3 regions of the Azospirillum thermophilum genome follow, and region 3 is predicted to be linked to each of the others. Evidence: predicted binding sites of a transcription regulator. Region 3 holds the regulator's gene; each other region holds the start of a gene.

Region 1 (7,955 bases), 680 kb from region 3:
GCATCGACAGGTTGACGAAGGACACGCCGCAGTCGAGCGCCGCCTTCAGGTCGGCGTCGTGCATGCGGCACCACAGCATCAGCCGCGCCTTGAGGCCGAGGGCGGCGACGGCGCGGATGCCCTCGCGCTCCTCCTCGCCCATGGCGGGGATGCCGACCTCCAGCTCCGGCACGCCGGCCTCGTCCAGCGCGCGGGCGATCGCCAGCTTCTCCTCCAGCGTGAAGGCGACACCGGCCGTCTGTTCCCCGTCGCGCAGGGTGGTGTCGTTGATGATGGCGTGGCTGGGCATCATGGCGGCAACGTCCTTCGGCAGGAACGGCCCCCGGCAGGGGTCGGCGAGTGGACCGGGAAGGGGGTGTCGCAGGCCGGGCGGGGACCCGCCCCGACGGGGTGTCGTCGGGCGGAGTGCCGGGACGGGCCCCCGGCCCGGCCTGCGATCTCTGGGCTCCGGGGAGCCCGTGTTGCGGACGGACCTGTCACGAATAGACCGGTGCGAACTCCTTCGGCCGGCCGGCGTCGGCCTGCCAGTAGGGGGAGAAGGAGCGCAGCTTTTCGATGATGCCGGGCACGACGGCGATCACCCGGTCGATCTCCTCCTCCGTCGTCTCGCGCGACAGGGAGAAGCGGGTGGCGCCGTGCGCCGCCGTGTAGGGCACGCCCATGGCGCGCATGACGTGGCTGGGCTCCAGCGAGCCGGAGGTGCAGGCGGAGCCGGAGGAGGCGGCGATCCCCTGCTCGTTCAGCAGCAGGAGGATGGCCTCGCCCTCGATGTACTCGAAGGCGATGTTGCAGGTGTTGGGCAGGCGGTTGTCGGGATTGCCGGTGACGAAGCAGTTGGGGACGGCGGCGAGGATCGCCCGTTCCAGCGTGTCGCGCAGCGCCCGCACCCGCGTGTTCTCCTCCCCCATGTGGAGCAGGGCGAGCTGGGCCGCGGCGCCGAGCCCGACGATGCCCGGCGCGTTCTCCGTCCCCGCCCGGCGGGAGCGTTCCTGGTGGCCGCCGCGCAGCAGCGGGCGGAAGCGCAGGCCGCGCTTGACGTAGAGCGCGCCGATGCCCTTGGGCGCATGGAGCTTGTGGCCGGAGAGCGACAGCATGTCGATGGCGCTGTCGGCCAGCGTCATCGGGATCTTGCCGACCGCCTGCACCGCGTCGGTGTGGAAGACGGCGCCGGCCGCCTTGGCGAGGACCGCCAGCTCCTCCACCGGAAAGATCGTCCCGGTCTCGTTGTTCGCCCACATGATGGAGACGATGGCGACCCTCTCCGACAGGGCGGCCCGGTAGGCCTCCATGTCGAGGTTGCCGCGGCGGTCGACCGGGATGCGGTGGACGGTGTAGCCGCGCTTCTTCTCCAGATGGTCGCAGAAGGAGAGCACGGCGGGATGCTCCACCACGCTGGTGACGATCTCGCGCTTCTTCGGATAGGCCTCCAGCGCCGAGAGGATCGCCGTGTTGTCGCTTTCCGTTCCGCCGGAGGTGAAGACGATCTCGCTGTCATGGGCGGCGCCCAGCAGGGCCTGGACCTGCTTGCGCGCCCATTCGATCTTGCCGCCGACCGCGGCGCCGAAGCCGTGCATGGAGGAGGGGTTGCCGAACTGCTCGGTGAAGAGCGGCAGCATCTCCGCCAGCACCTCGGGATCGACGCGGGTGGTGGCGTTGTTGTCGAGGTAGATGCCCTTCGTCATGGCCTCACACCCCCGCCGTCATGAGGGAGGCCGGCTTGACGCGGACGAACTCGCCGAGCGCCTCGACCAGCTTCATCTGCACGCCCATCATGGTGCCGGCCGACTGCGAGCAGCCGGAGCAGGCGCCGGACAGCCGGACGTAGATGTCCTTGCCGTCGATGTCCACCAGCTCCACGTCGCCGCCGTCGCGCCGGATCTGCGGGCGCATCTCCTCGATCGCGGTCATGATGGCCTGCATGCGCTGCACGTTGGTCAGCTTCGGCGCGGCCGGCGCCTCGGCCTTGGGCGCCAGCGGCTTGATGGCGTCGAGCCCGACGGTGCCGGGGGCATGGCGGGCGGCGGGCTTGAGGGCGCCCGACTTGGCGAGCACCTCCTCCAGCACCTCCTCGATCTTCTCGTGGCAGGTCTGGCAGGAGCCGCCGGCCTTGGTGTAGTGGGTGACCTCCTCCAGCGTGGTCAGGCCGTTGACGGTCACCGCGCGCTCGATCATCGCGGCGTCGACGCCGAAGCACTTGCAGACCAGCTCGCCTTCCTCGTGGTCGTCCTCCCACGCCTCGCCCTTGTAGTTGGCGATGGCGGCGCGCAGCGCCTCGGCGCCCATGACGGAGCAGTGCATCTTCTCCGGCGGCAGCCCGCCGAGATACTCCGCGATGTCGCGGTTGGTCAGGGTCAGCGCCTCGTCCACCGTCTTGCCGATGATCATCTCGGTCAGCGCCGAGCTCGACGCGATGGCGGAGCCGCAGCCGAAGGTCTGGAACTTCGCCTCCCGGATGAGCTGCGTGTCGGCGTCGACCTTCATCATCAGCTTCAGCGCGTCGCCGCAGGTGATGGAGCCGACCTCGCCGACCGCGTTGGCGTCGTCCAGCACGCCCGAGTTCTTCGGGTTGAAGAAGTGTTCCTTGACCTTGTCGGTGTAGTTCCACATGTCGCTGTGCCTTTCCTGGGTGAGCGCCGTGGGGACGATGTCAGTGCGTCGCGGAGGAGCCGCAGCCGGACGGCGAGGGGGCGCAGGTGCCGCCGGGCGCCGCGCCGCCCGCCGAGAAGGACTTGCCGCAGCCGCAGCTCTTGGTCGCGTTGGGGTTGTCGAACCTGAAGCCGGAGCCCTCGATCCCCTCGACGAAGTCGACGACCACGCCGCTGAGGAAGGGCTGGCTGCCGGAATCGACGAAGATGGTCACCGGGCCGAAGGTCAGCACCGCGTCGTCGCTGCCGGCCGCCGCCTCCAGCCCCATCTGGTACTTCAGCCCGGCGCAGCCGCCGTCGGTCACCGCGATGCGCAGCCCGGCGGCGGCACCGCCCGACTTCGCCAGGACCCGCTCCAGGGTGGACACCGCCGCATCCGTCAGGGTCACCATGTTCCGCCTCCTCGTTGCCGCGCTGCCGGGGGACCGGCCACTCTGCCACGGAATAAAGCAAGCGGCGGGCCAACTGCTAAGGCACTGATCTAAAAGGATTGTCAGATGCGGGCGGGCTGGCGCAATCCTGACAATGTTCGGATGGCGAACGATTTTGTCGGCTCCGCCGCCTGTCGATTTTGCGACAGATGCGACGATAGGACGCACAATTTCTCTATGGTCTTTGCCGGTCGGCGCGGGTTTCCTGGTGCTGTCGTCGGTGCGTCGGATGGTCAGGCTTGTCAGCCAATGAACCGGGCTTGTCAGCCAGAAGACAGAGGAGGGGAGCGATGGACCGGCCGGTCGAACTGCGCATGTCCAATGGCCGCATGGCCTTCGGGGACGTGCCCGAGCCTATCGACGATCTGCTGCGCGAGGCGGTGCAGGCGCGCGACGAGCCGAAACGCTGCGAGGCCCTGCTGTGGGAGGCGCACCGGCGCGCGCCGAAGGTGCTGCCGGTCTATTACGCGCTCTACAAATTCTACTTCAACCAGAAGAAGCTGACGGAGGCCGAGCGGGTGGCCCGCATCGGCCTGGACGCCGCGGCGCGCGCCGGCGGGTTCCCGGCGGACTGGTCCCGCCTGACGGCATCGACCACCGACTGGGCGGCGGCCGGCCCGGCGCGCTTCTTCCTGTTCACCATGAAGGCGCTGGCCTTCATCGAGCTGCGCCGCCACAACCGGGCGGACGCGCTGCGCATCCTCGACAAGATGGCGGAGATCGACCCGACCGACCAGGTCGGCTACGGCACCGTCGCGGCGCTGGCGCGCGGGCTGGATGCCGGTCCGGAGGGGAACTAGGGTCTGCCAGACAATGAAGGGCTTCCGGGCTGTTGGCTGAGGTATGCAGATCCTCACCGACGCGGAATGGAGCCGGCTGAAGCAGGCGTTGGAGCCCGTCCGGCCGGGTACCGGCCACCCCTTTCCTGAGACGCGGCGCACGGTGCCGGCGGGCGCCGCGGGGAGGATCGGGCGGGTCGTGTGTGACCGCGCCTGTTCCTCCGAGCCCTGGCAGGCGAGGATCCGCGCCGGCGGGGGCGAGCCGGTGGCGCCCGGCAATCCGGCGCATCGCCGGGCACCCGCCCATGACATGGCCGCCCAGAGTTTCCCGGGCGGCGTCTGTCTCGCCGCAGCCATCGGCTGGTTGTCCAACAGGGCCTAGACGCGGCTCTCGCTGCTGTCTCGTGGAGAGACCGGCTCGCTGAGCGGATGGACCCGGTCGAGAAAGTCGCGGGTGAGCGCGACCACCTCGTCCAGGTTGGTCTCCAGAAGCCAGTGCCCTCCATCCAGCAGGTGCAGCTCGGCGTCGGGAAGATCCCGGAGATAGGCATAGGCCGACTCCGCCGGCATGTACCCGTCCTGCGGCCCCCATACGATCAGCGTCGGCGGGCGGTGTTTGTTGAGGTAGTTCCGATACTGCGGAAACCAGGCGCGGTTCTCCCTCAGGCCCGCGATCAGGCCAACCGCGATCTCCCTGCGCTTTGGCGTGATCAGTGACCAGTGCAGCGTCCACAGGTCGGGAGGAATCCGTTCGGCAAGGTCCGGCCTGACGTCGTTCAGGAACTCCTCCCTGAACACCTCTTCCTTGATCGCCTCGCTCAGCTTTTCCCGCATGTCGGACGGCGGCAGCCGCCAGGTCTTTTCGATCTCGGCATATTTCGGTCCCAGCGCATCCTCGTAAGGGATGTCGCCATTCTGGATGATGAGCGCCGCGACGCGCTCCGGGGCCTTGATCGCCAGCCGCGCGCCGATCGGTGAGCCGAAGTCATGCAGATAAAGCGCGAAGCGCTTCACGCCGAGCGTCTCCAGGAAGCTCTCCAGAAAACCGGCGTAGCCGTCGAAGCTGTAGTCGAAGTCGTCGGGTGTCGCGCTATAGCCGGCGCCGGGATAGTCCGGCGCAAGCAGCCGCCAGCGATCGGCGAGCCGCGGCATGAAATTGCGGAATTCATAGGAGGAGCAAGGATAGCCGTGCGGCAGCAGAACCACCGGTGCGTCTTCACGACCTGCCTCGCGATAGAAGATGTCGACGCCGTTCACGGCCACGTATCGATGGCTTGTCGGGTGCATGGCATACCTCCCGGCCAATCTCGTCCTGTGGATGCCTCCCCAACCTCACGAGATATCCGGACGTTCCGCGCGATCTGACGGGGTGAGCCTTCTTGCGCCCGGTAAGAACCGGACCGTCGGGACTGTGGCGACATGGGCAGAAACACCGTGGTCGGGCGCTGCATGCCCAGCCTCACCCACAAGGAGTTCATCCGGCTCCTCCCGGCCGCGGAATGCGCCGTCCCGGCGGGTGAGAACCCGTTTCGCAATGTCGTTGGACGGCTGGAACCGGCCGAATCCGTCATCCCCGCGCAACCTCCCGGATCGACGCCGTTGAGGGCTTTCTCCCGGTCATTGCCCGCCGGAACCAGCCGGGGCCGGACGCAAGAAGCCCGCCTGCGCCGCCGGGCGCAAGCGGGCTTTCCTGCGGGTATGCGGAAACCGTCACGCCGCCTGCGGCAGGTGGGCGATGCAGCTCTTGGAGCAGACCTTGCCGCAGCTCTCGCAGCCGATGCAGTTGCCGGCGTTCTTGACGCTCATCACCTTCTTCTCGGCCTCGTCGTCGAAGGCGTCGACGATGTCGCCGTCCTCGGTGATGCCGATCAGCTCCAGCACGTCGCGCCCGCACACCTTGAAGCAGCGGCCGCAGCCGATGCAGAGCTTCTGGTCGATATGCTCGACGAATTTCGGCGTCCAGCTCTTGCCGCCGCGGGTGGTGCCGGTCACGAAGTCAGCCATGGGGACTCCTCCTGGGAGAGAACGGGGATGGGGAGGGGGCGGGCGGGAGAGGCCCTATGCGCTTTCCAGCGCCTTCAGCTCGGCGCGCTTCTCGGCCAGCGTCCTGAAGGCGTCGTAGGTTTCCTGCGCCACGGTCAGGATCGACTGCCAGTTCTGCGGCAGTTCCTCCGACAGGTCGTGCAGGTCCATCTTCTTCGCCGTGGCGCGGGCGTTCAGCTTCCTGATCTCGTCCTTCAGGGCGGCGGCGTCGCTCATCGCGGGACCCTCACAGCTCGGCCACGTCGGGGTACTTGCGGATCAGCGCCACCGCGTCGGCGACCAGCTTGGCGCCGTCGGCCGACAGCTTCTCCAGGCTGGGGAAGCCGAAGCGGTGGACGTCGCGCAGCGTCTTCGACACCACCACCAGCCGGCCGGCGGTCAGCACGATGCGGCCGAAGCCCTCGTGGCTCATCTTCATCATCGGCGAGGCCATCAGGCCGGTCAGCTTCTCCACCGTGATGCCGACCGCCTTGTAGAACAGCTCCAGCCGCCACAGCGTGTCCGGGTCGGGATCGCCGATGATCGGGATGGCGGCGCGCGCCTCCTTGTCGAGGATGAAGGGGGCGAGCAGCGTCTCGTCCGACTTGCCCTCCCAGGCGCCGTAGCTGTCCTCGGCGCGGAACAGCAGGACCAGCGTCTTGAGGAACTGGGCGGCGATGTCGTCAGGCGACAGGGCGTTGGCGGGGGCGACCGTTGCGGCGTCGGTCATGGTCTCACTCCTCCTCGTCGAAATCGAAGGTCTGGGGCTGCCCGGCGGACATCGCCTTGCGCAGCCAGGGCGGCGGGTTCCCGTTGATGGTGGTGACCAGCCTGTCGAGCAGGGCGGTGATGCTCTCGCTCGCCTCGACCTTCACCGGATGGATCTTCTTCGCGACGACGCGGGCGGCGGCCGAGGCGCCGATGGCCGACAGGTAGACGATGGCGACGTCGGCCAGCGCCTCCAGCTTCGGCACCAGCTTGTCCTCGTTGCCGTCCTCGAACATCGAGCCGCCGAACTGGCAGGTCTCGACGAAGCTGTAGCCGTCGCGGCCGACCTCGTAGATGGCGATGTTCTTGGCCCAGCCGAAATGCGCATCGACGTGCTGCATGTCCTGGGTGCAGAAAGCGACCTTCATCATTCCTCCTTTGCGGGGATCGGCCGCCGGTCCGGCCGGGGTGGCGGCCGCGGCGGTGGCCGGGACGAGGCTCAGCCGGCGCTGCATCCGCATGATCCGCCTCCGCATGCATGTCCCGCCTCGGCCGCATGGGGCGTGCCATGGCCGGCCGGGCCGTGGTCGTGGTCCATCTCGCGCGACAGGAACAGGTTGCCGATTTCGAACAGAAGCTCCCGCGTGCCGCGGTAGCCGACATGGACCCGCAGCCCGGCGCCCAGCCGGTCGAACATCGGCAGCCCCATGCGGTGCAGCGGAACGCCGAGCCGCGCCGCCCCCTGGCGGCCGTGCGAGTTGGAGACGATCAGGTCGGCGTCGCGGGCCAGCGTCTCGACGTCGGAATGGTCGCCGACCATCACGGTGGCCGCCGGCAGCTTCTCCAGCACGGCGCCCTGCGTGGGCGACACCGCGGCGATCACCTCCGCCCCCATGTCGGACAGGAAGCTGGTGACGGCGAAGAGCAGGTCGGGCTCCAGCGCCACCGCGATGCGCTTGCGGCTGAAGAAGAAGTGGCCGTCCAGCATGGCATCCACCAGGCTTTCGCGCTGGCGGCGGATGCGGGCCGGCACCGGGCGCCCCGACAGCTCGGCCAGCGTGCGCACCAGCCGGTCGGAGGCCTCCAGCCCGGTCAGCCGGTCGAAGAAGATGGAACGCACGTCGGTCTTCAGCTCCAGCGCCGCGCCGGCCCGCCGCATGTGCTCGCCGATCACCAGCGTGGCGGCGGAGGCGCCCATCGAGCGGATCTGCTCCACCGTCACGCCGCCGAGCGAGGTGGCGGTGAAGTCGCCGGGCTGGCGGCCGGACAGCGACAGCGACAGGTCGGGCAGGAAGACCGGCGACAGGCCGAAGCCCTCGATCAGGTCGCGCAGTTCCTCGACGTCGCCCGGGGTCAGGTGGCAGCCGGCC
Region 2 (7,955 bases), on a different replicon from region 3:
GCCGAGCCCCAGGCCGGCGATGCCGCCCGCCGCCACCAGCAGGGTGACCTGCAGCCAGACCGCGGCGAAGACATAGCCGCGCGACGCCCCCAGCGCCCGCAGCACGGCGAGCGGCCGGCGGCGCGTCGCCAGCGTGGCGAAGACCGCCAGCAGCACGGCGGCCACCACCAGCACCTGCGTCGCCACGGCGATCACCGACACCAGCGCGCGGGCATCGCCGAGGGTGGCGTAGAGCTCCACCAGCACCTCCGCCGGGAAGACGGCCATGGTGACCGGCTGTCCGCCCTGGCCGGGCGCGTTCAGGAGCCCGCGCAGCCGGTAGGCGTCGCCCACCGACTTCGGTTTCACCACCAGCGCCGGCACGCCGGCCGGGGCCGGATCGTCGAAACGGTCGCCGACCACCAGTCCGGACGGCGGACCGGACCGGCCGCGGTCGGCGGCATGGCCGGTCGGCAGCCCGTGCAGCCACCACACCGCCTCCACCGGCACCAGGATGGCGCGGTCCCAGGGCGAGCCCTGGCGGGGCAGCCGGCCGACGACCTGATACTCCAGCTCCTGATGGACGGCCGGATCATGATGATCGCCGTCCTCATGGGCATCGTCATCATCGTCATCCTCGGCGGCGTGGCCCTGGCCGTGGCGCGGCTTGAAGCGGGCGCCGAGCGGAAGCTCCACGTCGGCGCCCACCACCGCTTCCGTCGCGGCGGCGAACAGCCGCCCTTCCGCCGGGCTGCCGGACAGCGCCAGGAAGGCCGCGGTGGTGCCGACCACCGGATAGCGGCCGTGGCTGTCGCCGAAGGCGATGGGTGCGGCCAGCTCCACCCCCGGATCGGCCTGCAGTCGGGAGAGCAGCGAACCGTCCACCAGCCGGAGCGGACTCGGCTGCAGATAGACGGTGGTGAGGACGAGCTGGGTCGGGCTGCCCGGCGCGCCGACCACGAGGTCGAAGCGGTCGGCGGCCCGCGCGCTTCCCTTGCGCAGGGCGCGCTCCTGGGCGGATACCGCGACGCCGAGCGCCACGGCGAGCGCCACGAGGAGGACCACGGCAAGGGCGCCGGCCCAGCCCTTGCGCAGATCGGCGGCGACGACGGGCCAGGGATTCATCGGATCTCTCCCAGCGGAACCGGCTTCGCCAGGGCCAGCACGGAATCGAGCCGGCCGGCGAGCGCCATGTCATGGGTCACCAGCACCAGCGTGCTGCCAGCCTCGCGCACCAGCTCCAGCAGCAGGTCGGCGACGGTCGCGGCGGCGGCGGCGTCCAGGCTGGCGGTCGGCTCGTCGGCCAGCACCAGGGGCGGGCGGAACAGCAGGGCGCGGGCGACGGCCACCCGCTGCATCTCGCCGCGCGACAGGCTCTCCACCGGCTGGTGCGGATCGCGGAGGCCCACCCGCTCCAGCAGGGACAGGGCGGCCCGGCGGGTTTCGGCCGAGGCCCCGGCGGCGCGGAAGCTGGCCGGCAGCAGCACGTTGCCGAGCGCGTCCATGCCGGGGAACAGGTGGAAGTCCTGGAAGATGAAGCCGACCGTCCGGCGCCGCCAGCGGTCGCGGGCCGCCTCCGACAGGGGCGGGAGGTCGGTGCCGCAGACGGTGAGGCGGGTGCAGTCCGGCCGCTCCAGCCCGCTCAGCACCGAAAGCAGCGAGGTCTTGCCGCAGCCGGAGGGACCGGTGACCGCGAGGCTGGCCCCGCCCGCCAGATCGAGCGCCGGGATGTCCAGCACCGGCAGCCGCCCCCCGATCGCGTGCGGCCCGCCCGGATGCGGTAGGAGAGCCGCAGGTCGCGCAGCACCAGCCCGCGGTCGCCGGTCGTCGCGGTCATCGCCATCCCCTCAGTTCAGCGCCCGGAAGGCGGCATCGGTCAGCCGCAGCCGGCTGTGGAAGCCCGAGGCCGGGTCGCGGTAGGGCCCGACCTGCAGCGTGCCGGACACGTCGATCGGCACGGAGTTCCGGACGAACTCCGCCTCGCGGCCGGGATAGACGACGACGATGTCGACCGGCCAGTCGGCGTCGGAGTTGCAGAAGGGGCAGAGGTCCACCGGGTTGCGGGTCAGCACGAAGAAGCTGGCCTCGGCCTTCAGCGGCGGCGCCATGTAGCCCCGCATCGTGACGCGGCGGCCGGCCAGCTCCTTCGTCCGGGGGGAGAACTCCATCCCCAGGATCCCGTCGCCGACATAGAGGTCGTCGAACCTCAGCCGCGCGCCCTCCGCCGCCCCCGCCCCGCCGGCCGGCAGGGCGGCGAGGAGGGGAACGGCGAGACCGCCCAGCACAGCGCGACGACCGATCATCCGATGGACTCCCTTCCCGGGTTACGGCTGCTTGCGCGGGCTGCGGGCGCCGAGGCCCAGCGCGTTGGCCATCACCTTGAACACGTCGACATTCTCCATGAAGCCGTGGATCTGCTCCGACCCCGGCCCCATGGCGGTCAGCAGCGCATCGTCGGCGGCATGGACGCCGTCCGACGCCTCGCGCGGCAGGTTGCCGGCGACGAAGACGGCGCCGGGGACGGACTTGTACGCCTCGTTGGCGACGTAGTTGCCGTCCTTGTCCTTGACCGCCGGGACGAAGGTGCCCTCCATCTTCGGGCGCCAGGTCTCGTAATGGTCGGGATAGTCGCCGATCGTCACGTAGAGCCGCTTGGAGACGTCCGGGCTGTCGGGATAGCCGTCGCGGTCGGCATCGACGTAGTTGGGGTAGCCGGCCTTCTCGTAGACGCCGACCTTCTCGCGCATCTCCTCGCCCTTGGCGTTGTCGTCTACCGTGCCGACGACGGAGATGGCGTGGGTGTGGTCGGGGGTGACGATGACCAGCGTGTCGCCGCGCCTGGAGGCGAACTCCTTCACCACCTCGGTCGTCTTGTCGAGCATGATGGTGTCGTAGACCGCGCGCTCCCAGTCCAGCGGATGGCTGTACTTGTCGATCAGCCCGGCCTCGATCATCAGAACGAAGCCGTTGGGGTTGCGCGACAGCACGTCGAGGGCGGCCTTCGCCATCTCCGGCAGGTCGGGCTGGTTCGGGTACTTCCTGGCGTAGTCCGGCTTGAGGATCGCGCGGTCGAGGTGCCCGTCCATGTTGGAGGGATGGTAGACGCCGAACAGCCTGGTCGTCTTCGGGTCCCTGGCGGCGGCCGTCATGTCGGCGGCGGTGGTCGCCACCTTGTAGCCGTCGGCCTTGAACATCTCGACGAGGTTCTTCTCGTCCTTGCGCTTGGAGCCGGCCACCGACTGCGGCAGGAAATAGGCGGAGCCGCCGCCCATCAGCACCTCGGGCTTCAGGGCGTAGAGCATCTCCGCGATCTCCGCCTTGTCGGCGCGGCGGCGGGTGTGCGCGGCCATCGACGCCGGCGTGGCGTCCTGCAGCTCGGCGTCGGAGACGATGCCCACCGCCATGTTCAGCTTGCGCTTCACGATCTCGCTGATAATCTCGACCTTCGGGTCGTCCAGGCTGTTCCTGGTGCGGTCGGCATAGACGCCGAGCGCGTTGACGCTGGACTTGTGGCCGGTGGTGTAGGCGTGGGCCGAGTTGGCGCTGTCGGTCACGATCGAGTCGACGCCCGAGGTGCCGAGCAGCGCCATGTGCGGCATGTCGTCGATGGCGAGCTTGCCGAAGTACTTTCCCTCCTTGATGCCCTTGGACATGATCCGCGCCGCCGTGCGGTGGCCGACGCTGAGGCCGTCGCCGATCAGGATCACCACGTTCTTCGCCTTGCGCGGGCCGGTGGCGTAGACGGTCCAGGTGACGGTGGCGGTGCTGCTGCCGTCCGTGGCGGTCACCGTGTGCCTGCCCGGCATGTTCAGCGCCACGTCGCGCAGCAGCAGGGCCGACGCGTTGACCCCCTCTTCCTTCTCGATGAAGGTCGCCGCCTTGCCCAGGACGGCGGCGTGGTCCTTGCCGTCGATGGTCACCTTCGCCTTGGCCGGATCGACCACCCCGGCGAACTCCACCTTCAGGTCGAACTTCTGCCCGACCAGCAGGTCGGCGCGGTCGATCGGGTAGACGGTCTGGGCCGCGGCGCCACCGGCCGACAAGCCGGTGGACAGGGCGGCGGCGGCACAGGCCGCGGTCAGCAGATGGCGCAGCGTCTTGGCAGTCACGGACGATCTCCCCCAAAAGTCGGTCCGTCGCCCGTCGGGCAGGTAGCCGGCAGTGCGACGCTCCCGCTTGTAGACCCGCGCCCGTTTCAGTTTTGTGGCGGCTGCGTTGCATTTGCGGGGCGGCTGGTCCCCTCCGGGCGCCGTTACTCCAGCGCCCGGAAGGCGGCGTCGGTCAGCCGCAGCCGGCTGAAGAAGCGGGTCGCCGGGTCGCGGTGGGGTCCCATCTCCAGGATGCCGGTCACGTCGATGGGGATGGAGTTCTTGACGAACTCCGCCTCGCGGCCGGGATAGACGACGAGGAGGTCGGCCGGCCAGTCGGCGTCGGAGTTGCAGTAGGGGCAGAGCCCGACCGGCGTGCTGGTCAGCACGAAGAAGCTGGCCTCCGCCTTCAGCGGCGGCGCCATGTAGCCGCGGATGACCACCCGCCGGCCGACCAGCGCCTTCGCCTTGTCGGAGAACTCCAGGCTGAGGACGCGGTCGCCGGTGTAGATCTCCTCGAACCTCAGCCGGGCGGCGTCGCCCGCCGCCGCCCGGCCGGGCCGGGACAGCAGCAGGGCGGGGGCGAGCGCCAGCAGCGCGCGGCGGCCGATCACCGTGCTCACCGCTTCTTCGGGCGGTGGCCGAGGCCGAGTGCCTCCGCCATCACCCGGAACACGTCGGTGTTGTCCATGAAGCCGTGGATGCGCTCCGACCCCGGGCCCATGGCGGTCAGCAGCACGTCGTCGGCGGCGTGGACGCCGTTCGATTCCGACCGCGGCATGTTGCCCTGCACCAGCACGGCGCCGGGAACCGCCCGGTAGGCCTCGTTGGCGACGTAGTTGCCGTCCTTGTCCTTCACCGTCGGGAAGAAGATGCCCTCGGTCTTCGGTCGCCAGGTCTCGTAATGGTCGGGATAGATGCCGAGCGTCATGAACAGCCGCCTGGACACGTCGGGCCGGTCGGGATAGCCGTCGCCGTTCGCATCGACATAGTTGGGGAAGCCGGCATGCTGGTAGACGCCGACCTTCTCGCGCATGTCGGGGCCGGGGGCGTCGTCGTTCACCGTGCCGACCAGCGAGATGGAATGGGTATGGTCGGGGGTGATGATGACCAGCGTGTCGCCGCGCCGGGTCGCGAACTCCTTCACCACCTCGGCCGTCTTGTCGAGCATGATGGTGTCGTAGACCGCCCGCTCGGTGTCGAGCTGGTGGGTGTACTTGTCGGTCAGCGCCGACTCGATCATCAGCACGAAGCCGTTGGGATGGCGGGACAGCACCTCCAGCGCCGCCCGCGCCATGTCCGGCAGGTCGGGCTGGTTGGGCAGCACGTAGGAGGGCTTCAGGATCTCGCGGTCGAGATAGCCGTCGAGGAACCGCGTGTTGTAGAGGCCGAACAGCTTCCTCGTCCGCGGATCGTGGGCCGCCGCCATCATCTCCTGCGCGGTGCGGGTGACGCGGTAGCCGTCGGCGGCGGCCTGCGCCACATAGTCCCGGTCGTCGGTGCGCTTGGACAGCGGGTTCGACTGCGGCAGGAAATAGGGCGAGCCGCCGCCCATCATCACCTCGGGCTTCAGCGCGTAGAGCATGTCGACGATCGCCTGGTTCTCCGTCCGCTTGGCGGTATGGGCGCCCATCGCGGCGGGGGTGGCGTCGTAGATCTCGGCGTTGGTGACGACGCCGACGGCCATGTTCTTCCGGCGCTTCACGAACTCGCCGATGTATTCGACCCGCGGGTCGTCGAAATGGTCGGGCGTGCGGTCGACATAGACGCCGACGGCGTTGTTGCTCGACTTGTGGCCGCTGGTGTAGGCGCTCGCCGAATTGGCGCTGTCGGTCACGATGGCATCGACCCCGGAGGTGCCGATCAGCGCCATGCGCGGCATGTCGTCGATGGCGAGCTTGCCGTGATACTTCCCTTCCTTGATGCCCTTGGACATGATCCGCGCCGCCGTGCGGTGGGCGATGCCCATGCCGTCGCCGATCATCAGGACCACGTTCTTCACCTTGCGCGGGCCGGTCGCGTAGACGGTCCAGGTGACGCTGCTGCTGCTGGTGCCGTCGGTCGCGGTGACGGTGTAGGTGCCGGGCCGCTCGATCGCCACGTCGCGCAGCAGCAGGGCGGAGGCGTCGACCCCCGACTCGCGCTCGATGAAGCGCGCCGCCTTGCCGAGCACCGCCGCATGGTCCTTGCCGTTGATGGTGACCTTCACCTTCGCCGGGTCGGCGATGCCGGGAAACTCCACCTTGAAGTCGAACTTCTGCCCGATCAGCACATCGGCGCGGTCGACCGGGTAGATCGTCTGGGCGACGGCCGGGCCGCCGGCCAGGATGCCGAGGGAACAGGCGGCGGCAAGAAGGGTGCGGGGCGTCCTGCAGGTCACGAGCGCGTTCTCCCGGAGGCGGTCGCGCCGCCTCTCAATAGTTGCTTTTATGTCATGGGCACGTCCTTCCGATATGTAACGAGACACAACCAGCCAATGTCAATCAGTAGAAATTTCCATACATAGTTGTGTATTGTGCCATGGCGGGCGCCCGGTGCATCGGACGGGCCGCCGGACGCCGCCCCGACGGGATGCGGTAGACGGCATGCCGCAGAAAGCACGACGGCCCGGAGCGGGGCCGGGCCGTGGAGGGGGGAGGGAGGCGGGCCGCTCAGTGGCGGGGCTGGCGCCGGCACTCCGTCTCGAAGATGCGCAGGCGGGCCTGCAGCCGCTCGGCGGTCAGGTGGTCGAAGGGCAGCAGTTCGGCCGGCGTCGCCACGGTGCGCACGCGCATGCGCAGGGCGACCTGCCCGTCATGGGTCAGGCGCATGTCGAAATTGCCGACCAAGCTGTGGATGCCCTCGGAATGGCGGGGACGGTAGAGCAGGGTGACGTCGTCGTCCCGCGTCACGACCTCGATGGTGCCGGCATCCGCCATGCGGCGGGACAGCTCGGCGGCGGCGGACTCCAGCAGGCCGGCCGCTTCGGCGAACCGTCGCCGCGCCTCGCCGGACAGCGTCTCATGGTCGAGCTGGAGCTGGCCCGGGCAGACCGAACCATGGCGGGCGAAGCGGGCGTATTCTGAGCGATGCACGATGGAAACTCCTCAAGGATCATGCGTTTGGATTTTTCTCGGGGCATGTCCTTGAGTGATATATTACGCCGCACTGCAGCATGAGTCCGTGACAATAGTCAAGGTCAGGTCCGCGGGCGACGCATGACTGGTATTACCACTCCCGGGCTTTGAGGTGCGGAGCGCTTGGCTCTGGTGAAGAACTTTCGAGCATTTCGTGCCGTACCATGGTATAGAATCGGCATCGGACTTCGGAAATGAGCAGGTATTGAAAATGGATATCCTGACGGCTGACGATTTCCTGCCAAAGAAAAGCGAACCGTTCCAGATGATTTTGGACGGATCTGACCCTCTGGATCTTGTTTTGTTGGAAATTACAACGAAGACGATTAGGGATTTCCCGGGAAAAATCCGGGATCCCTTTTCCCTGTTCTTCGAAGGGACCAAGGGGATCTACTGCCCCCAGGGTGTCTACCGGCTGCGCCACGGTTCCGGCTGGGAGGTGGAGATCTTCCTGGTGCCGATCGGCGACAACCCGGACGGCACCTACCGGTATCAGGCGGTCTTCAACTGAGGCCGGGGGAGGGTGGCGGGGTCAGCCCCGCCACTCCATCAGCCGGTAGGGCCCGTGCTCGCCGATCTCGACGAAGCCGAGGCGGTCGTAGAGATGGCGGGCCGGGTTGAAGACCTCCACATGGATGCTGACGGTCCGCCCGGCGGCGCGGGCCTCGTCGAACACCGCCTCCAGGATCGCGCGGCCAAGCCCCTGGTTGCGCGCCGCGATCAGCAGCCCGATGTCCACCACGCGGATGTCCGCGGGATTGCCGCGGTAGAG
Region 3 (7,955 bases):
CGCCGGCGATGACCAGCAGGATGCGCTTGCCGGACAGAGCCGCATGATCGGCCGCGCTGTGATTGCCCACCGTCCCGCCGCTCGCCATTTGATCGCTCAATGGGAGATCTCCCGAAACGTCCTTATTGATTATGTACAATTCAGATATTCCATCACGACGTCAGGGACAAGCGTCGTGAAAGGCCCGCCTGCCCTGCAGCACGGGGATTGCGGCGGAAGCCCGGCCGAGGAATCGGCAACCGGTCGCGCGGCGGACCTCCGCACGGGTCTTTCCCCCGTATGGCCTGATGGCGTAACATCGGATTTTAGGAATTGACCGCTAGACGGGGCGTCGCGTTGCCGTCTCCACCTTCAGCCGAACGGCCCATGGCCCCCCGCTCCACTCCCGTCCTCCTGATCGAAGACACGCCTTCCCTTGCTCGGGTCTATGCCGAGTTCCTGAAGAAGGAGTCCTTCACCGTCATCTCGGTGGAGACGGGGAGCGACGCGCTTGACCAGCTCGCCGACGGCGCGCCGAAGGTGGTGCTGCTCGACCTGCAGCTTCCGGACATGAACGGGATGGAGGTGCTGCGCCGCATCGCCGCCCAGGCCCTGCCCTGCGCCGTCATCGTGATCACCGCCCACGGGTCGGTGAAGGCGGCGGTCGAGGCCATGCGCTACGGCGCCTACGACTTCCTGGTGAAGCCCTTTTCCGCCGACCGGCTGCTGGTCACCGTGCGCAACGCCATGGAGCGGCTGCGCCTCGCCCAGATCGTCGAGACCTACGAGCGGGACATCAGCCGCACCCGCTATCACGGCTTCATCGGCTCCTCGCTGGCGATGCAGGCGATCTACCGCATCATCGACAGCGCCGCCTCGTCCCGCGCCACCGTCTTCATCACCGGCGAATCCGGCACCGGCAAGGAGGTCTGCGCCGAGGCGATCCACCGGCAGAGCCCGCGCGGATCGAAGCCCTTCATCGCCATCAACTGCGGGGCGATCCCCAAGGACCTGATGGAGAGCGAGATCTTCGGCCATGTGAAGGGCTCCTTCACCGGGGCGGTGTCCGACCGCGAAGGGGCGGCGGCCCGCGCCGACGGCGGCACCCTGTTCCTGGACGAGATCTGCGAGCTCGCCCCCGACCTGCAGACCAAGCTGCTGCGCTTCATCCAGACCGGCACCTTCACGCCGGTCGGCGGCAGCAAGCTGGAGAAGGTCGACCTGCGCATCATCTGCGCCACCAACCGCGACCCGCTGCGCGAGGTGGAGGAAGGGCGCTTCCGCGAGGATCTCTATTACCGCCTGCACGTCATCCCGATCCACCTGCCCGCCCTGCGCGAGCGGGAGGACGACGTGCTGGAGATCGCCCGCCATTACCTGACCGACTATGCCGCCGAGGAAGGCAAGGGCTTCACCCACTTCACCGCCGAGGCGGAGCAGGCGCTGCGCGGCTACCACTGGCCGGGCAACGTCCGCCAGTTGCAGAACGTCGTGCGCAACATCGTGGTCCTGCATGAGGGCGACACGGTGACCGCCGCCATGCTGCCGCCGCCGCTCTCCACCGGCGGAGCCGGCGCCCATGGGGCCGGTCCCGCCGTGCCGCTCCACCACCCGCACGCCCTGCAGCCCGGGCCGGCGCCCCAGCAGGCCGCGCCGGCCGCCGCGCCCCCGGCTCCCCCGCCCCAACCGCCCGGCCCGAAGCCGATCCGGCCGCTGTGGGAGGTGGAGAAGGACGCCATCGAGGACGCCATCGCCGCTTGCGACGGCAACATCCCCCGGGCCGCCGCCCTGCTGCAGATCAGCGCCTCCACCATCTACCGCAAGCGGCTGACCTGGCAGGCGGAAGGGAAGCTGTGACGCGACCGGGCGGGTTGCTGCCTAAGGTCTATGGCCGCCCCGGGCTTTTACACCCCATCGGTATATGCCGAGAGCCTGCCTTGCCCGCTCCGGTGATGCAGGGATAGCCTTCATTCGCCTTTGTCTTGGTTCCGCTATCGGGTGTGACCCACCCGTCTGGCCGGTGCCATCGACGACAGACTTAGGGGGGAAGGAATGGCAATGGCCACCGGTACCGTTAAATGGTTCAACACCACAAAGGGTTATGGCTTCATCGCTCCGGAAGCGGGTGCCAAGGACGTGTTCGTCCATATCACCGCCGTCCAGCGGTCGGGCCTGCGGGCCCTGTCGGAAGGCCAGCGTGTCCAGTTCGAGGTGTCGCGCGGAACCAACGGCAAGGATGCCGCCGTCAACATCAGCCTGATGGACCAGTGACGGCCGCCGCACCCCGCTCCGGCCCGGCCTGACGCCGGCCAGCCCGCCGGCTGCAGCGTGCCGGCGGGCCTCATCCCAGGTAGCCCGCCCTGCGGTAGGCGTCGATCGCGGCGCGGGCAAGGTCCGGAATGGCGATCCGCAGGGCCTCGGCCTCGTCCGCGGAACCGGCGCGGCAGGCAAGCTCCAGCGCCCGTGCCGCCGCCGCCAGGGTCGGCGCCCCGAAGGTGCCCGCCGTACTCTTCAGCGTATGGGCCTCGCGCGCGAGAAGCGCCAGGTCGGTCTCCGCCGCGATCCGCTCCAGCCGCTCCATCGTTTCGTCGGCGAACTGGCGCAGGACGTCGGCCAGCACTTCCGCGTCCAGGTCGGCGCCGAGCTGGTCGAGCGTGGCGCGGTCCAGCATCTCCACCCCCGCCGTGGCCGCCGCCGGTGCCGTTCCCGGCGTCCGTGCCATGGCGTGCAGGCCGGCCACCCGCCCCAGCCAATGAGCCACCCGCTCCAGCAGGGCGGCGCGGTCGAACGGCTTGGCGAGATGATCGTCCATCCCGGCGGCGAGACAGCGGGCCCGGTCGGACTCCTGCGAATCCGCGGTGATCGCGATGATGGGGATGCGGCAGAGCGGCGGCGGCAGGTCGCGCATCAGGCGGGCGGCGGTCAGGCCGTCCATCTCCGGCATCGCCAGATCCATCAGCACGAGGTCGTAGCCACCGCGCGCCACCGCGGCGACGGCGGTACGGCCGTTCTCCACCACGTCGACCGTATGGCCGGCACTGCCGAGGATCGCGGCGGCCAGCATCTGGTTGGGAGCACAGTCCTCCACCAGCAGGATGCGGCTGCCGGAGGTCGGGGCGTCCAGGGAAGAGGGCGCTGCCGGGGGATGCGTCATCGGCCAGTCCGCTTGATGGAGGTCGCACCACTGTAGGAAGGGCGGAGCGCCGCGGCAACGGGCGGCGCGGCTGCCCCTGTCGATTCAACCGCAGCCACGCTATCCTGACGCCATGATCGTGCTGTTCACCGATTTCGGGTTGTCCGGCCCCTATACCGGCCAGATGAAGGCGGCGCTGGCGCAGCAGGCGCCCGGACTGCCGGTGATCGACCTGTTCGCCGACGTGCCGGCCTTCGATCCGCAGCTTTCCGCCTATCTTCTGGCGGCCTACGCCCCGGCCTTCCCGGCGGGCTCGGTCTTCGTCGCCGTTGTCGATCCCGGCGTCGGCACCGACCGCCGGCCGCTGGTGGTGGAGGCCGACGGACGCCGCTTCGTCGGGCCGGACAACGGCCTGTTCGAGATCGTCCGGCGAAGAGCGGTCCGGTCTACCGCCTCGGCCATCGGCTGGAGGCCGGAGCGGCTCTCCGCCAGCTTCCACGGACGGGATCTCTTCGCGCCGGTCGCGGCGATGCTGGCGACCGGCCGGCCGGTGGATCTGGAGCCGCTGGAGACGGGAGCGGACGCGCGGCCGGACTGGCCCGACGATCTGCCGCGCATCGTCTATATCGACGTCTACGGCAACGCGATGACCGGGCTGCGGGCGGCGACCCTGCCGGCCGATGCGGTGCTGCGCATCGGTGCCCGCGCCGTGCGCCGCGGCCGGACCTTCGCCGACGTGCCGGCCGGCGAGGCGCTGTGGTACGAGAACTCCAACGGGCTGGCGGAGATCGCCGTCAACCGCGGCCGCGCCGACCGCGCCTTGGGCGTCGCGGTCGGCGCGGCCGTCACGGTGACAGGGCGCTAGATCGTCTTGGTGTCGAGCGCGTAGCCGGCCGAGCGAACCGTGCGGATCAGGTCCAGCTCGGTCTCCTCGTTCAGGGCCTTGCGCAGGCGGCGGATGTGGACGTCGACCGTGCGCGGCTCGACATAGACGTCGTGGCCCCAGACGAGGTCGAGAAGCTGCTCGCGCGAGAAGACGCGGCCGGGATGCTGCATGAAATGGCGCAGCAGCCGGAACTCGGTCGGCCCGAGATGGATGTCGCGGCCGTTGCGGCGGACGCGGTGGGCGGCGAGGTCCATCGTCACGTCGGCGAACTGCAGGGTCTCGTCCGTCATGCCGGGGGCGGAGCGGCGCAGCACCGCCCGCATGCGCGCCACCAGTTCGGTCGGCGAGAAGGGCTTGGTGATGTAGTCGTCGGCACCGGAATTCAGGCCGCGCACCCGGTCGCCTTCCTCGCCGCGGGCGGTCAGCATGATGATCGGGATGTCGCGGGTCTTGGCATTGCGGCGGAGCTGGCGGCACACCTCCAGCCCCGACATCAGCGGCAGCATCCAGTCGAGCAGGACGAGGTTCGGCGCCTGTTCGCCGGCCAGCAGCAGGGCCTCCTCGCCGTCGCTCGCGGCGACCACGCGGAACCCCTCCTTCTCCAGATTGTACTTGAGGAGGGTGACGATGTCCGCCTCGTCCTCGACAACCAGCACAAGGGGCTTCAGCGCCGAGGTCATGGCCGCTCCGTTCATCCCGCGCGCTTCGACGTTACCCAGCATTCCATGCCTCTTCAACATGCTCCATGACGCCCCTCCCCCACCGCGGGGGAGGAGGAGGGCCGATCAGCCGTACCGGCCGGTGATGTAGCCCTGGGTGCGCTCGTCGCGCGGGTTGGTGAAGATTTCCTCGGTGTCGTCGCACTCCACCATCTCGCCGAGATGGAAGAAGGCGGTCTTCTGCGAGACGCGGGCCGCCTGCTGCATGTTGTGGGTGACGATGACGATCGTATAGTTCTCGCGCAGCTCGTCGATCAGTTCCTCGATGTGCGCCGTCGCGATGGGGTCGAGCGCCGAGCAGGGCTCGTCCATCAGGATCACCTCCGGGCTGACGGCGATGGCGCGGGCGATGCACAGGCGCTGCTGCTGGCCGCCGGACAGGCCGGTGCCGGGCTCGCGCAGGCGGTCCTTCACCTCGTTCCACAGGCCGGCGCGCTGCAGCGACTTCTGCACCACCTCGTCCAGCTCGTCGCGCTGCGAGGCCAGCCCATGGATGCGCGGGCCGTAGGCGATGTTGTCGTAGATCGACTTGGGGAAGGGGTTCGGCTTCTGGAACACCATGCCGACGCGGGCGCGGAGCTGGACCGCGTCGATGCCCTTGCCGTAGATGTCCTCGCCGTCCAGCGCGATCAGCCCTTCGACGCGGCAGTTCTCGATGGTGTCGTTCATGCGGTTCAGGCAGCGCAGGAACGTCGACTTGCCGCAGCCCGACGGGCCGATCAGGGCCAGGACCTTGTTCTCCTGGATCTCCAGGTTGATGCCCTTCAGCGCCTGCTTGGCGCCGTAGAACACCTTCACGTCGCGGGCGACCATCTTGACGCCGGCCATGGTTTCTCCCTGGGCGCGGGCAGCGGTGTTGGGCTGCGAACCGGACTGCATCTGGGTCATCACGTTCATGACTTACCACCGCCTCTCGAATTTCTTGCGCAGGTACACGGCCAGACCGTTCATCAGGATCAGGAACCCGAGCAGGATCATGATCGCGGCCGAGGTGCGTTCGGTGAAGGCCCGCTCGGGGCTGTCCGCCCACATGTAGATCTGCACGGGCAGCACGGTCGCGCTGTCGGTCCAGCCATGCGGGATGTCGACGATGAAGGCGACCATGCCGATCATCAGCAGCGGCGCCGTCTCGCCGAGCGCACGGGCCATGCCGATGATGGTGCCGGTCAGGATGCCGGGCAGCGCCAGCGGCAGGACATGGTGGGTCACCGTCTGCAGCGGAGAGGCGCCGATCCCCAGCGCCGCCTCGCGGATCGAGGGCGGCACCGACTTCAGGGCGACCCGGGCGGAGATGATGATGACCGGCAGGGTCATCAGCGCCATCACCAGGCCGCCGACCACCGGGGCCGAGCGGGTCATCCCGAAGAAGCCGAGGAAGACCGCCAGGCCGAGCAGGCCGAAGATGATGGACGGCACCGCGGCGAGGTTGTTGATGTTCACCTCGATCAGGTCGGTCCACTTGTTCTTCGGCGCGAACTCCTCCAGGTAGACTGCGGCGGCGACGCCGATCGGCACCGACAGGATCATCGTCACCGACAGCATCAGCAGGGAGCCGACGATGGCGCCCCAGATGCCGGCCTGTTCCGCCTCGCGGCTGTCGCCGGCGGAGAACAGGGTGGTGTTGAAGCTCTGCACCAACGAGCCCTTGGCCGTCAGCGCGTCGATGGCGGCGATCTTCACGTCGCTCAGCCGGCGCTCGGCCTCCGGCACATCGCGGCGGAAATAGCCCTTCATGAACTGGTCCACCTCGTCGTCGGCACGGACCCAGATGGTCTGGGTGGTGCCGACCACCGCCGGATTGCGGGCGACGAAGGCCTCCAGCTCGTAAGGAGCCCCGGAGGACAGCAGGTCGTTCAGCTGCCGGCGGCTGGACCGGTCGGCGACGTCCGGAAGCTGGGCGTAGAGCGCCTGGCGCAGGAGCGGCATGAAGTTGCGCTCCTCCACCTGGGCCTTGTCCAGCGTCACCTCCAGCCGGAGCTGGGTCTGCCAGAAGGCGGTGTAGCCCTTGGTGACGATGGAGCCCAGCAGGATCACCAGCATCAGCGAGGCGATACCCACCGCGGCGATGCCGGCCATCTTGAAGCGCCGCTCGGCGGCGTAGCGGGCCTTCAGGCGGCGGGTGAACTCCTCGCTCTGGTAGCGAGACTTCGAAACGGCGACCGACATGGCCCGCGTATCCTGTTGCACGAGGTCAGTCATATTTCTCTCGATACTTCTGGACCACCCGCAGGGCGACCACGTTGAGGCAGAGAGTGACGGCGAACAGCACGAGGCCAAGGCCGAAGGCCGAAAGCGTCTTGGGGCTGTCGAACTCCTGGTCGCCGACCAGCAGCGTGGCGATCTGGGTCGTCACGGTGGTCACGGCTTCCAGGGGGTTGGCGGTGAGGTTGGCGGTCAGGCCGGACGCCATGGTGACGATCATCGTCTCGCCGATGGCGCGGCTGACGGCCAGCATGATGGCGGCGACGATGCCCGGCAGGGCCGCCGGCATCACCACCTGCCGGATGGTCTCCGACTTGGTGGCGCCCAGCCCGTAGGAGCCGTCGCGCAGGGACTGCGGCACCGCGTTGATGACGTCGTCGGACAGCGAGCTGACGAAGGGGATGATCATCACCCCCATCACGACGCCGGCGGCGAGCGCCGATTCCGAGCTGACGCCGAGGCCGAGGCTCTGCCCGACCGACCGCACGAAGGGTGCCATGGTCAGGGCGGCGAAGAAGCCGTAGACCACCGTCGGGATGCCGGCCAGGATCTCCAGGATCGGCTTCAGCCAGGAACGGACGCGCGGGTTGGCGTATTCCGACATGTAGACCGCCGCCATCAGTCCGACCGGGACCGCCACGACCATGGCGATGACGGTGATCAGCAGCGTGCCGGTGAAGAGCGGGATGGCGCCGAAGGAGCCGGAGGAGCCCACCTGATCGGCGCGCATGGCCATCTGCGGGCTCCAGTGCGTGCCGAGCAGGAAGTCCAGCGGCGACACCACCGTGAAGAAACGCAGCGCCTCGAACAGCAGCGACATCACGATGCCGACCGTGGTCAGGATCGCGACCAGGGAGCAGAGAACGAGCAGGATGCTCACAACCCGCTCTACCTGATTGCGGGCGCGCAGCGACGGCACGATGCGTTGCCGGCCATAGGCGAGCCCGGCGACGGCAAGGCAGGTCCCGATCGCCAGGAGCGACCAGTCGGCGATGGCATGCAGGCTGTTGTAATGTGCCGCCGCGGCATGGACCGC

What was found. The regulator PhoB, encoded in region 3, activates phosphate uptake and scavenging genes when phosphate is short. The targets are predictions, from matches to a motif close to TNTCATAAAACTGTCA.
Region 1: the regulator PhoB is predicted to act here: its motif matches at 3,209-3,224, upstream of DEW08_RS14840 (HesB/IscA family protein).
Region 2: the regulator PhoB is predicted to act here: its motif matches at 4,173-4,188, upstream of DEW08_RS19865 (alkaline phosphatase).

Annotation. Positions count from the first base shown of each region.
Region 1 covers NZ_CP029353.1:1,809,040-1,816,994, reverse strand. The annotation lists gene nifV (homocitrate synthase) at 1-292, opposite strand, end outside; gene nifS (cysteine desulfurase NifS) at 477-1,682, opposite strand; gene nifU (Fe-S cluster assembly protein NifU) at 1,687-2,607, opposite strand; gene DEW08_RS14840 (HesB/IscA family protein) at 2,648-3,037, opposite strand; gene DEW08_RS14835 (hypothetical protein) at 3,367-3,876, shown strand; gene DEW08_RS14830 (hypothetical protein) at 3,920-4,237, shown strand; gene DEW08_RS14825 (alpha/beta fold hydrolase) at 4,234-5,142, opposite strand; gene fdxB (ferredoxin III, nif-specific) at 5,566-5,859, opposite strand; gene DEW08_RS14815 (CCE_0567 family metalloprotein) at 5,914-6,114, opposite strand; gene DEW08_RS14810 (NifX-associated nitrogen fixation protein) at 6,125-6,607, opposite strand; gene nifX (nitrogen fixation protein NifX) at 6,612-7,013, opposite strand; gene nifN (nitrogenase iron-molybdenum cofactor biosynthesis protein NifN) at 7,085-7,955, opposite strand, start outside.
Region 2 covers NZ_CP029354.1:362,394-370,348, forward strand. The annotation lists gene DEW08_RS19850 (FtsX-like permease family protein) at 1-1,104, opposite strand, end outside; gene DEW08_RS19855 (ABC transporter ATP-binding protein) at 1,101-1,718, opposite strand; gene DEW08_RS19860 (hypothetical protein) at 1,827-2,282, opposite strand; gene DEW08_RS19865 (alkaline phosphatase) at 2,304-4,088, opposite strand; gene DEW08_RS19870 (hypothetical protein) at 4,232-4,690, opposite strand; gene DEW08_RS19875 (alkaline phosphatase) at 4,687-6,447, opposite strand; gene DEW08_RS19880 (hypothetical protein) at 6,719-7,141, opposite strand; gene DEW08_RS19885 (DUF6916 family protein) at 7,395-7,694, shown strand; gene DEW08_RS19890 (GNAT family N-acetyltransferase) at 7,716-7,955, opposite strand, start outside.
Region 3 covers NZ_CP029353.1:2,491,020-2,498,974, forward strand. The annotation lists gene coaBC (bifunctional phosphopantothenoylcysteine decarboxylase/phosphopantothenate--cysteine ligase CoaBC) at 1-88, opposite strand, end outside; gene DEW08_RS18110 (sigma-54-dependent transcriptional regulator) at 367-1,836, shown strand; gene DEW08_RS18115 (cold-shock protein) at 2,038-2,250, shown strand; gene DEW08_RS18120 (response regulator) at 2,321-3,133, opposite strand; gene DEW08_RS18125 (SAM hydrolase/SAM-dependent halogenase family protein) at 3,246-3,977, shown strand; gene phoB (phosphate regulon transcriptional regulator PhoB) at 3,974-4,678, opposite strand; gene pstB (phosphate ABC transporter ATP-binding protein PstB) at 4,784-5,545, opposite strand; gene pstA (phosphate ABC transporter permease PstA) at 5,618-6,916, opposite strand; gene pstC (phosphate ABC transporter permease subunit PstC) at 6,909-7,955, opposite strand, start outside.